Euzebya sp.: one gene and its partner. The protein of the gene in region 1 interacts with the protein of each later gene in a pairwise test. Links are inferred from orthologs where the notes say so. Each region holds a gene or a part of one and is shown on either strand. Other genes may lie near its edges.

What was found.
Region 2: the proteins of eno (region 1) and rpe interact in binary tests that used the Escherichia coli proteins (3 or more experiments, as listed by UniProt). The link is inferred for Euzebya sp. from one-to-one orthologs.

What each region holds. Positions count from the first base shown.
Region 1 is NZ_CAXQBR010000001.1:38,536-46,157, forward strand. Bases 2,127-5,059 are described here. They hold eno (phosphopyruvate hydratase), read left to right. Parts: upstream 2,127-2,911; coding sequence 2,912-4,207; downstream 4,208-5,059. Other genes in these bases: ACEQ2X_RS00210 (LacI family DNA-binding transcriptional regulator), read left to right, coding at 2,127-2,836; ACEQ2X_RS00220 (septum formation initiator family protein), read left to right, coding at 4,361-4,720; ACEQ2X_RS00225 (DUF501 domain-containing protein), read left to right, coding at 4,762-5,059. Also shown: ACEQ2X_RS00200 (peptidylprolyl isomerase), read left to right, coding at 1-582; mazG (nucleoside triphosphate pyrophosphohydrolase), read left to right, coding at 582-1,733; more of ACEQ2X_RS00210, read left to right, coding at 1,802-2,126; more of ACEQ2X_RS00225, read left to right, coding at 5,060-5,358; ACEQ2X_RS00230 (exopolyphosphatase), read left to right, coding at 5,355-6,275; ACEQ2X_RS00235 (NUDIX domain-containing protein), read left to right, coding at 6,325-6,852; ACEQ2X_RS00240 (hypothetical protein), read left to right, coding at 7,006-7,509; ACEQ2X_RS00245 (helix-turn-helix transcriptional regulator), read left to right, coding at 7,509-7,622. UniProt on the Escherichia coli protein: Catalyzes the reversible conversion of 2-phosphoglycerate (2-PG) into phosphoenolpyruvate (PEP). It is essential for the degradation of carbohydrates via glycolysis.
Region 2 is NZ_CAXQBR010000073.1:28,893-32,007, reverse strand. Bases 117-3,115 are described here. They hold rpe (ribulose-phosphate 3-epimerase), read right to left. Parts: upstream 1,963-3,115; coding sequence 1,270-1,962; downstream 117-1,269. Other genes in these bases: ACEQ2X_RS15900 (acetyl-CoA C-acetyltransferase), read right to left, coding at 1,962-3,115; ACEQ2X_RS15915 (hypothetical protein), read left to right, coding at 413-1,120; ACEQ2X_RS15920 (cytidine deaminase), read left to right, coding at 117-334. In the rest of the region: more of ACEQ2X_RS15920, read left to right, coding at 1-116. UniProt on the Escherichia coli protein: Catalyzes the reversible epimerization of D-ribulose 5-phosphate to D-xylulose 5-phosphate.

The DNA.
Region 1 (7,622 bases):
TACGACGCCCAGTTCGGCCTTCCGACGGTCAGCCACATCCTGGTGGCGACCGAGGAGGAGGCCGAGGCGGTCATCGAGCGGATCGAGGGCGGTGAGGACTTCGCGGCCGTCGCGAGCGAGGTGTCGACCGACCAGGGCAGCGCCGCCCAGGGCGGGCAGCTGGGGCAGCTGCAGCCCGGCGCGTTCGTCCCCGAGTTCGAGGAGGCGGCCCTGGCGGTCGAGCCGGGCGAGCTGTCCGATCCGGTGGAGACCCAGTTCGGGTTCCACGTCATCCGGACCGAGGCGCCGCCGGAGCTGGGCGACGACCTCCGCGACCAGATCGAGACCCAGCTCGCCCAGCAGCAGGTCCAGCCGCTGCTCGGGGAGCTGCTGCAGGACGTGCTCGACGCCGGGCAGGTCGAGATCAACCCCCGCTTCGGCACCTGGGATCCCCAGTTCACCCCCGAGGGCGGCCTGACCCAGCTGCTCGCGGCCGGCGACCCGCTCGGTGACCTGCAGCCCGTCTCGGCGGGCGTCGGGGACGCCATCGGCGGCGACGCCGCGGTCCCCGGCGCGACGCCCGCGCCGACGCCGGCCCAGTAGTGGCGCGAGCGCGCGACACCGCCGCGCCGACGCCGCGGCTGCTGCTGGTCGACACCGTCGACCAGCTCCCCGGACTGCTGCCGTGGCACGCCTTCCAGGCGCTCCGGAGCTGCGACCTCGTCCTGCTCGGCCGCCCCGACCACCCGCTCGCGACCAGCCTCGACATGGCCGAGGAGCGCTACGAGGTCGTCCCGCCCGACGTGGGCGAGCAGGCCGTCGGCCGCGCCGAGCTGCTCGCCGGCCTGTCCCTGGCCGACCGCGCCCGCGCGAGCTGGGTCCTCGACCGCGTCGTGGAGGCCGGTTCCGTCGCCTACGTCTTCGGCCCGGCCGACACCGACGCGTTCACACGCACGCTCGGGATGGAGGCGGCGCGGGAGGGCGTCGAGGTCGAGATCGTCTACTTCGGCCTGGCACCGAAGGGCGTCAAGGTGCTCGACCTCGTGCGGATCCAGGAGCGCCTGCTGGCCCCCGGCGGGTGCCCGTGGGACGCCGAGCAGACCCATGCCTCCCTCGCCAAGTACGCCATCGAGGAGGCCCACGAGCTGGCCGAGGCCATCGCCGCGGACGACCCGACGGCCATCGCCGAGGAGCTCGGCGACGTGCTGATGCAGGTGACGTTCCACGCCGAGCTGGCCGACGACTTCGACATCGACGCGGTCGCCGAGGGGATCGCCGAGAAGCTGGTCCGCCGCCACCCGCACGTCTTCGCCGACGGCAGCGCGGACACCGCCGCCGACGTCGAGGCCAGCTGGGACGAGATCAAGGCGGGGGAGAAGCCCGACCGCGAGGGCCCCTTCGACGGGGTCCCCACCGGGCTGCCGGCGGTGGCCCTGGCCGCGAAGGTCCAGTCGCGGGCCGAGCGGCTGGGGTTCCGCTGGGCCGACGCCACCGACGCGGCGGAGAAGGTCGCCGAGGAGCTCGGGGAGGTGCTCGACGCCGCCACGCCCGAGGAGACGACCGCGGAGATCGGCGACCTCCTCTTCGCCGCGGTCAGCCTCGCGCGGGCCTCGGACGTCGACCCCGAGGACGCCCTGCGGCGGGCCGTCGCGCGCTTCAGGGCGCGCTTCGAGGACGTCGTGGCCACGGCCGGCGACACGGACCTGAGCGCGCTGACACCCGAGGGGTGGCAGGCCCGGTGGGACGCGACCTGAGGTTGCCGGCAGGGGGTCCCAGCCCGTACCGTACGCGCGGCAGCTGAAACCGCTTCCACCACGGAGCCATGACCGCGAGCATCTCGGACGTCGCCGCGCGGGCGGGGGTCTCGGTCGCCACGGTCAGCCGTGCGCTCCGGGGACTGCCCAACGTGGCCGAGCGCACCCGCGACCGGGTGCTGGCCGCCGCCGCCGAGCTCGACTACGTGGTGAACCCCAACGCCTCGCGGCTGGCGGCCGGGCACAACCTCACCGTCGGGGTCGTGCTGCCCCACACGACGGGCTGGTACTTCCAGCACGTCCTCAGCGGCGTGCAGGCCGTCCTCCACGCCCAGGGCTACGACATGCTCCTGTACACGCTGCCGGATCCCGAGGCGCGGGAGCGGTTCCTCGCCCTCCTGCCGTTCCGCAAGCGCGTCGACGGGCTGGTGCTGATCGACATCCCGCTCACCGACGTCGAGCAGCGTCTTCTGGCCGGGTTGGGCACCCCGCTCGTCGCCGTCGGCGAGGGCGGTCCGCACTTCCCCCACATCGAGGTGGACAACACCCACGGCGCGCAGCTGGCGACGGAGTTCCTGCTGGACCTCGGCCACCGGCGCGTCGGCCTGATCTCGGGTCCCCTCGACGACCCCATGCGGTTCCGCGTCGCCAACGACCGCTGGGCCGGGTGGGCCGCGGCGCTGGAGGCCCGGGGCATCGACCCCGATGGCGACTGGGTGGCGATCGGCGACTTCCGCATGGAGCACGGCCTGCGCGCGATGGCGCACCTGCTGGCCCGCGCGCCGGGGCTGACCGCGGTGCTGTGCATGTCCGACGAGATGGCGATCGGGGCGATGCGCCTGCTGTCCGAGCAGCGGATCGGCGTGCCGGAGGACATCTCCGTCGTCGGCTTCGACGGCCACGAGATCGGCGCCTACATCGGCTTGACGACCGTCGCCCAACCCATGGAGGTCCTCGGCGCCGGCGCCGCCGACGTCCTGCTGGCGGCCATCCGCGGGCAGCGCCCCACCGGCTTCCCCCGCGTCGTGCCGCTCGCCCTGGTGGTGCGCGAGACCACGGCGCCGCCTGTCCGGACGGGCCTGGCCGCACGGCGGATCGGGTAGACGGGGTGAAGTCCAACCTGTTGGCCGTGTGGTTCGTGTGGCCTACAGTTGTTCGTGATGCTCAGTGAGCATCGGATGAGGAGGAGCGACGTGGAAATCATCGATGTCCTGGGACGAGAGGTCCTCGACTCCCGCGGCAACCCCACCGTCGAGGTGGAGGTGCTGCTCGAAGACGGCAGCCTCGGGCGCGCGGCGGTGCCGAGCGGCGCCTCGACCGGTGCCTTCGAGGCCGTCGAGCTCCGCGACGGCGGCGATCGCTACGGGGGCAAGGGCGTCGCGGACGCGGTGGCGAACGTCAACACCCAGATCCGACCGGTGCTCGTGGGCTACGACGCCACAGACCAGCGGGACGTCGATGCCGCGCTCCTCGACCTCGACGGCACCCCCAACAAGGGCTCGATCGGCGCCAACGCGATCCTCGGCGCCAGCCTCGCGGTGGCCAAGGCCGCGGCGGCGTCGCGGGGGCTGCCGCTGTACGCGTACCTCGGCGGCCCGAACGCCCACGTCCTGCCGGTGCCGATGATGAACATCATCAACGGCGGCGCGCACGCGGACTCCTCCGTCGACTTCCAGGAGTTCATGATCGCGCCCATCGGTGCGCCCACCTTCGCCGAGGCGCTCCGCACCGGCGCGGAGATCTACCACGCCCTCAAGAAGGTGCTCAGCGGTCGCGGGCTGAACACCGCACTGGGTGACGAGGGCGGGTTCGCGCCCGACCTCGAGTCCAACGCCGCCGCCCTCGACCTGATCGTCGAGGCGATCGAGGCTGCCGGCTACACCCCCGGCGACGACGTCGCCCTCGCGATGGACGTCGCCTCGACGGAGTTCTTCTCCGACGGCACCTACGACCTGGCGGGTGAGGGGCGGACGCTGTCCTCCGAGGAGCTGGCCGGCGAGCTGGCCGGGCTGGTCGACCGGTTCCCGATCGTCTCGATCGAGGACGGCATGGCCGAGGAGGACTGGGACGGCTGGGTCGCCCTGATGGACGCCATCGGCGACCGCTGCCAGCTCGTGGGCGACGACCTGTTCGTCACCAACGTCGAGCGGATCCGCCGCGGGATCGACCTCGGGGCCGCGAACAGCGTCCTGGTCAAGGTCAACCAGATCGGCTCGCTGACCGAGACGCTGGAGGCGATCGAGATGGCCCACCGCCAGGGGTGGACCTGCATGATCAGCCACCGGTCCGGTGAGACCGAGGACGTCACGATCGCCGACCTGGCGGTGGCCACCAACGCCGGGCAGATCAAGACCGGCGCGCCCGCCCGCAGCGACCGGGTCGCCAAGTACAACCAGCTGCTCCGCATCGAGGACGAGCTCGGCGACGCCGCCCGCTACGCGGGCCGGGGCGCCTTCGCCCGGACCAGCCGCTAGCCCACCGTGCCCCGCCGTCCGCGCGCCGCAGAGCCCACCCGCCCCGCGCGGCGGGCCGGTTCGGCTGCGCGCGGGTCGGCGCGCACCGCGCCCCGATCCCGTCGGCGGGGACGCCCGCGCCGGGGGCGTGCGCGTGGTCGTCACCGCGACCGGATGTACCTCGCGGGCATCGCCGTGCTGGTCCTGCTCGTCGCGTTCATGGCGATCGGCCCGTACGCCGACTACACCGCGGCCCAGGACCGCCTCGCGACCCTCGTCGCCGAGCAGCGCTCCCTGGACGAGGCGGTCGACGGACTCGAGGCCGAGGCCGAGCGCCTGCAGGACCCCGCCGCCCTGGAGGAGCAGGCGCGTGAGGACCTCGGCATGGCCCGTCCCGGCGAGGTGCCCTACATCGTCGTCAACCCGCCGACCGAGGCGCCGGCCCCGGTGAACGCGAACCCCGCGACCGACGAGGAGCCGTCCCCCTCGCCGGTCGAGCGGGTCGTCGACTGGGTGCTCGCCTGGGCGCGGTGACCTGGGCGCGGTGACCTGGGCCGCCTGTCAGACTGGTGCGGATGCAGCCGCCGGACGCGCCCGACCCGACCGCCGACGCCCTCACCGCGGCCGCCGACGCGGGGTACGAGGCGCAGGCGACGCGTCCGGAGATGGATGCCGACGACCGCGCCCTCGCCGCGCAGATGATCGGCCGACCGCTGCGCGGGCGGTCTGCGGCTGCGGTGCGCTGCGGCTGGGGGCTCCCCGCCGTGCTGCGGGTCGACCCGGCGCTGCCTGACGGCACGCCGTTCCCGACCGCCTTCTGGTTGGCCTGCCCCCTCGCGAGCTCACACGTCGGCACGCTCGAGGCCTCCGGCGTCATGCAGGACCTCAGCCGGCGCGTGCAGGACCCCGACGACCTCGCGCCGGCGCACCGCGCCGCCGGCCAGCGCTACGTCGCGTTCCGCAACGCGCTCGGGCCGCGGGTGCCGCGCGACCCGGCGGCCGGCGGCATGCCGGACCGGGTGAAGTGCCTCCACAGCCTGTACGCCCACCACCTCGCGACCCGGGACTCCGCCGTCGGGGCGTGGGTCGCCGAGCGCCTCGAGCCGATGCCCTGCCCGGCCCCGTGCGCGACGCTGCCGGAGGGACGTGCGGGTGGGGACGGGCACGGATGACCCGCGTCGCGGCCGTCGACATCGGCACGAACTCCGCGCGCCTGCTGATCGCCGACGTGGACCCGGCTGCCGGCCTCAGGCCGATCGACCGGCGCCTCGAGATCGTCCGCCTGGGCCAGGGCGTGGACGCCACCGGCCGGCTCGCCGACGAGGCGATCGCGCGGACCGCCGACGCCGTGCGCGCCTACGCCGCGGCGTGGCGGGCCGCTGATGTCGAGCGGGTGCGCATCACGGGCACGAGCGCCGCGCGGGACGCCGCGAACGCCGCCGAGTTCGCCGACGCCGTGGCGGCGGCCGCGGGTCTGCGGCCCGAGGTGCTGTCCGGCGAGGAGGAGGCCCGGCTGGCCTTCCTCGGCGCCACCGCCACCCTGTCGGGGCACCCCGGCCCGTACGCGGTGCTCGACATCGGTGGGGGCTCCACGGAGGTGGTGGTCGGGGACCACGACGTCGAGGCGTCGACGTCCCGGCGGATGGGCTGCGTCCGCCTGACCGAGCGGGTCCTGACCGCTGACCCGCCGACGATGGACCAGGTCGACACCGCCCGGGCGCTGGTGCACGCCGAGCTCGACGAGGTCGACGCCGCCGTCGCGCCCGGCCGGGCCGCGACGCTGATCGGCGTGGCGGGCACCGTGACGACGCTCGCGGCGCTGCACGCGGAGCTGGACGGCTACGTCGAGGGCGCGGTCCACGGGACGTCCCTGGCCGCGGCCGCGGTCAGCGAGCTCGCCGAGCGCCTGCTCTCGACCTCCGCCGCTGCGATCGGGCGGCTCGGACCGGTCCAGCCCGGGAGGGAGGACGTCCTCGCGGCCGGCGCGCTCATCCTCGACGAGTTCGTCGGGCGGTTCGGCTTCGCCGACGTCGTCGTGAGCGAGGCCGACGTGCTCGACGGCCTCGCCATGACGCTGGCCTCGCCATGACGCTGGCCTCCCGATGACGCTGGCCTCCCGATGACACTCGAGGTGGGCGGTGGCTGACGCGGGCACCGAGCCCGTCGAGCTGGTCGACGCCGATGGGCAGGTGCTCGAGGTCGTCACGCGCGCGGAGCTCAGACGGCGCGGACGCGCAGCACGGCACCGCTGCACCTACGTGGTCGTGCTGCGCCCCTCCGGCGACGTGGTGGTCCACCGGCGAGCGGACTGGAAGGACGTCTACCCCGGCGCGTGGGACCTCGCGTTCGGCGGGATCTGCGACGTGGGGGAGGGGTGGCGCGAGTCCGCGCGCCGCGAGCTCGCCGAGGAGGCCGGTGTCACGGGCGTCGACCTCGAGGACCTGGGCCAGGTCACGTGGCAGGCTCCGGGCGCCGCCCTGCTCGGCAGGGTCTTCGTGGCGCCGTACGACGGGCCCGTGGCGCCGGCGGATGGCGAGGTGGCGGAGGTGGACGAGGTGCCCGCCGCCGATCTCCGCTCCTGGATCACCGGACGGGACGTGGTCAGCGACTCCCCGGACGTCGTCCTGCCCCTCCTCGAGGCCCACCTGGGCCTTCCTCGGGGGTGACGGCAGGTGCGTCACAGGTTTGTCGTCCAAGGGTCAACGATGTAGTATTTCTACTACCTGAAAGAACGATGTACGACAGGAGTGATCCCGATGGTGCTCGAGCGGATGTTCACGCGGCGACGACCGGAGCAAGAGCGATCAACGCCGCCCCTCGTGCTCAGGCGCCTCGCCGCGGTCGGTGCGGTGGGCCTGTACCCGCTGTCGCTGCTGGTGCTCGACGACGGGCTCAGGCTGCGACCGCCCTTCGACAGCGTGCCCGTCGCGGTGCTCGTCGTCCTCGCGGTCGCGCTGTGGATCGCCACCTTCGTCTTCGTCAACGAGTTCCGGCGGCGGCTCGCGCAGGCACCCGACGACCAGCTCGACGAGCGTGAGCGCGCCGTCCGCGACGAGGCGCACCTGATCAGCTACCGGATCCTCGGCGGCGCGCTCGTCCTGCTGGCGCTGTGGACGCTCGTGGGCGCCCCGCTCGTCGCCGGGAGCCGCGAGATCAGCCTGGACGTGGTGCTGGACGCCGCCTTCGCGCTGGTGATCGCGGTGTTCACCCTGCCCAGCGCGGTGGTGGCCTGGCGCGACACCGGTGACGACCTCGACGAGGACGACGAGGTGGAGGGCGTGGCGCCGCCGGTGGACGGCGACCGCGTCCGCGGGAGCGCGTGATGGCGCGCGGACCGAGCGACGCCGACCAGCTGTTCAACCGGATCGCCGTGCTCCGCACCGAGCGGGGTCTGTCCCGCCGGGAGCTCTCGGAGGCCGTCGACGTGCACTACCGC
Region 2 (3,115 bases), on another replicon or contig:
CGGCGCCGCCCTCGAGTGCGAGGACGGCACGGTCGTCGAGGGCTGCAACGTCGAGAACGCCGCCTACCCCGCGACGATCTGCGCGGAGCGCACGGCGGTCGCCGCCGCGGTCGCCGCCGGGCACCGGCGGTTCCGGGCGATCGCCGTCATCGGGTCGGGGGAGGGCCCGACCACGCCCTGCGGGATGTGCCGGCAGGTCCTCTTCGAGTTCGCCCCCGATCTGGTGGTCCACGCCGCCGGGGCGGACGGGGGGACCGCGACCTACGTCCTGGGTCGGGATCTGCTGCCCGACGGCTTCGGTCCCCGCCGACTCGATGCCGGTCAGGGTCACTGACCGGTCGGTCGGTCCTGCTCCCCAGGACGCCGATTTCGGACTTATCGTCGCCCCGCGCGATGGGTATGCTGATCGCAGATGCTCGGTGACGCCGAAGAGCACCGTCCCTACGAGGACTACGCGGTGCGACATGTCATGGGCAGTCTGGATGAGGCCGAATCCGGCGCGTTCCGGTCACACCTCCTGGACTGCGGGGAATGTCGTGCGCGGGTGGGCGAGCTGCGGTCCATCGCGTCGGACCTGGCCGAGGTCGAGCGCGCCGAGCGGCGGGAGAAGGCCGCGCGCCTGGTCGAGACCAAGGAGCGCGAGGACGAGCCCGACACCGACTTCGGCGACTTCGACGAGGGGCCGAGCCGGACCATCCGCGTCCTGGCCATCGCCGGTCTGCTGCTGATCGTCGTCCTGAGCGTCTGGAACTTCGTCCTCCGCGGGCAGAACAGCGGCCTCGAAGGCGTCATCGACGACCTGCAGGCCGCCGCGGCCACGATCAACCTGGGCGAGCCGATGGCCGTCGACGACGTCGCCCCCCGCCACGAGGGCGCCGCCCGCGTCGGCGAGCGGGGCGAGATCGCAGCGGTGGTGCGGGGCACCGACGACGACGACACCTACCAGGTGAACCTGTACGACGCGAACGGCAGCGTCGTCGACACCCGCGTGGTCCGCTCCGTCGGCGGACAGGTCAGCTTCTTCGGCGCCGGCCCGTTCCGCACCGAGGTGACCCGCGTCGAGCTGGCGGAGAACCGCGGCAACGGCCAGACGATCATCTTCCGCGCCGCCACCGACTGACCGGGGGAACCGACCCGGGGGACGCGACGATCCCGCGGCTGGTGCCGCGGGATCGGGTGGGCGCGGCTGGGATCGAACCAGCGACCTCTCCGGTGTGAGCGGAGCGCTCGTCCCACTGAGCTACGCGCCCGAGGACGGAGGATGGTACCTCAACTGGCGGAGTCCACACCGCCTGCGGTCGCGGCGCGGGCCCGCTCGCGCAGGTCGTCGATGCCCTCGGCGAACGAGGGGTAGCGCCACAGCGCGCTGCCGCTGATGAACACGTCGGCCCCGGCCGCCGCGGCGCCGGCGATGGTGTCGGGACCGATGCCGCCGTCGACCTCGAGGTCGATGTCGCGCCCCGACGCCTCGATCATCAGCCTCGCCCGGGTGATCTTCGGCTCCATGGAGGTCAGGTAGGACTGGCCGCCGAAGCCCGGGTTGACCGTCATGATCAGGATCATGTCGATCAGGTCCATGACGTCCTCGACGTGGGCCAGGGGCGTGGCGGGGGAAAGGGCGACGCCGACCTTCGCGTCCCAGTCCTTGATCTGCTGGTACGTGCGGTGCGGCATGGCGAGGGTCTCGGGGTGGCAGATGACCACCTCGCAGCCCGCCTCCTTCACGTAGCGCTCCAGCAGGTCCTCGGGCCGGTCGGCCATGACGTGGACCTCGAACGGCAGCTCGCAGACCTGGCGGCAGGCGGCGATCACGTCGGGGCCGAAGGTCAGGTTCGGCACGTACGTGCCGTCCATCACGTCCCACTGGAGCCGGTCGGCACCGGCCCGCTCGAGCGCCTGGCAGTCACGGCCGAGGTTCGCGAAGTCGGCGGGCAGGGTCGACGGGACGATCTTGGGGTCCACTACGACAGGCGCTCCACGATGATGGCCATGCCCTGGCCGCCGCCGACGCACATCGTCTCGAGCCCGATGGACTTGTCGGCGGTCTGCAGCCCGTTCAGCAGCGTGGTCATGATCCGGGCGCCGGTCATCCCGAACGGGTGGCCGACGGCGATCGACCCGCCGTGGACGTTCAACCTGTCCCACCCGATCCCGAGCTCGTCGGCGGACGGGATCACCTGGGCGGCGAACGCCTCGTTGATCTCGACCAGGTCCACGTCGTCGATCGTCATCCCCGCCCGGGCGAGGGCCTGCTTCGACGCCTCCACCGGGCCCATGCCCATGATCTCGGGGTTCAGCGCCGTGACGCCCGTCGCGATGATCCGCGCCAGCGGCGTGATGCCGAGCTCGGCCGCCCTCGTGTCGGACATCACGACGACCGCGGCGGCGCCGTCGTTGAGCGGGCAGGCGTTGCCGGCCGTGATGCGGCCGTCCGGGCGGAAGACCGGCTTCAGCTCGGCGAGCTTCTCGACCGTCGTCCCCGGTCGCGGGCCGTCGTCGGCGGTCATCTTGGTGCCGTCGGGCAGCTCCACCGGGGTGATCTCGCGCTCCCAGAACCCGTTCCCCTGCGACTCGACGGCTCGCTGCTGGGACAGCGCCGCGAACTCGTCCATCCGCTCGCGGGTGACGCCGTGCAGCACCGCGACGTTCTCCGCGGTCTGGCCCATCGGGATGTAGATGTCCGGCAGGCCCTCCGGCGGCGTCCAGTCGTCAGCGCCCTCCTCGGCGACGCGCTGCGTGCGGGCCTCGGCCTCGGCGAAGCGCGGGTTGTGCGGACCGGCGTCGGAGGTGCCGTTCACGTAGCGGCTGACGGTCTCGACGCCGGCGGCGACGAACACGTCGCCCTCGCCCGCCTTGATCGCGTGCGCGGCCATCCGCATCGACTGGGTCGACGAGGCGCAGTAGCGGGTCACGGTCGTCCCCGGGACGGTCTCCCAGCCGAGGAGGGTGGCGACCACCCGGCCCATGTTGAAGCCGGACTCGCCGCCGGGCAGGCCGCAGCCGAGGATGAGGTCCTCGACGTCGGACGGGTCGAGCTCGGGCACCTCGGCCATGGCGGCACCCACCGCGATCGCGGCGAGGTCGTCGGGCCGGAAGTCGACCAGCGACCCCTTGC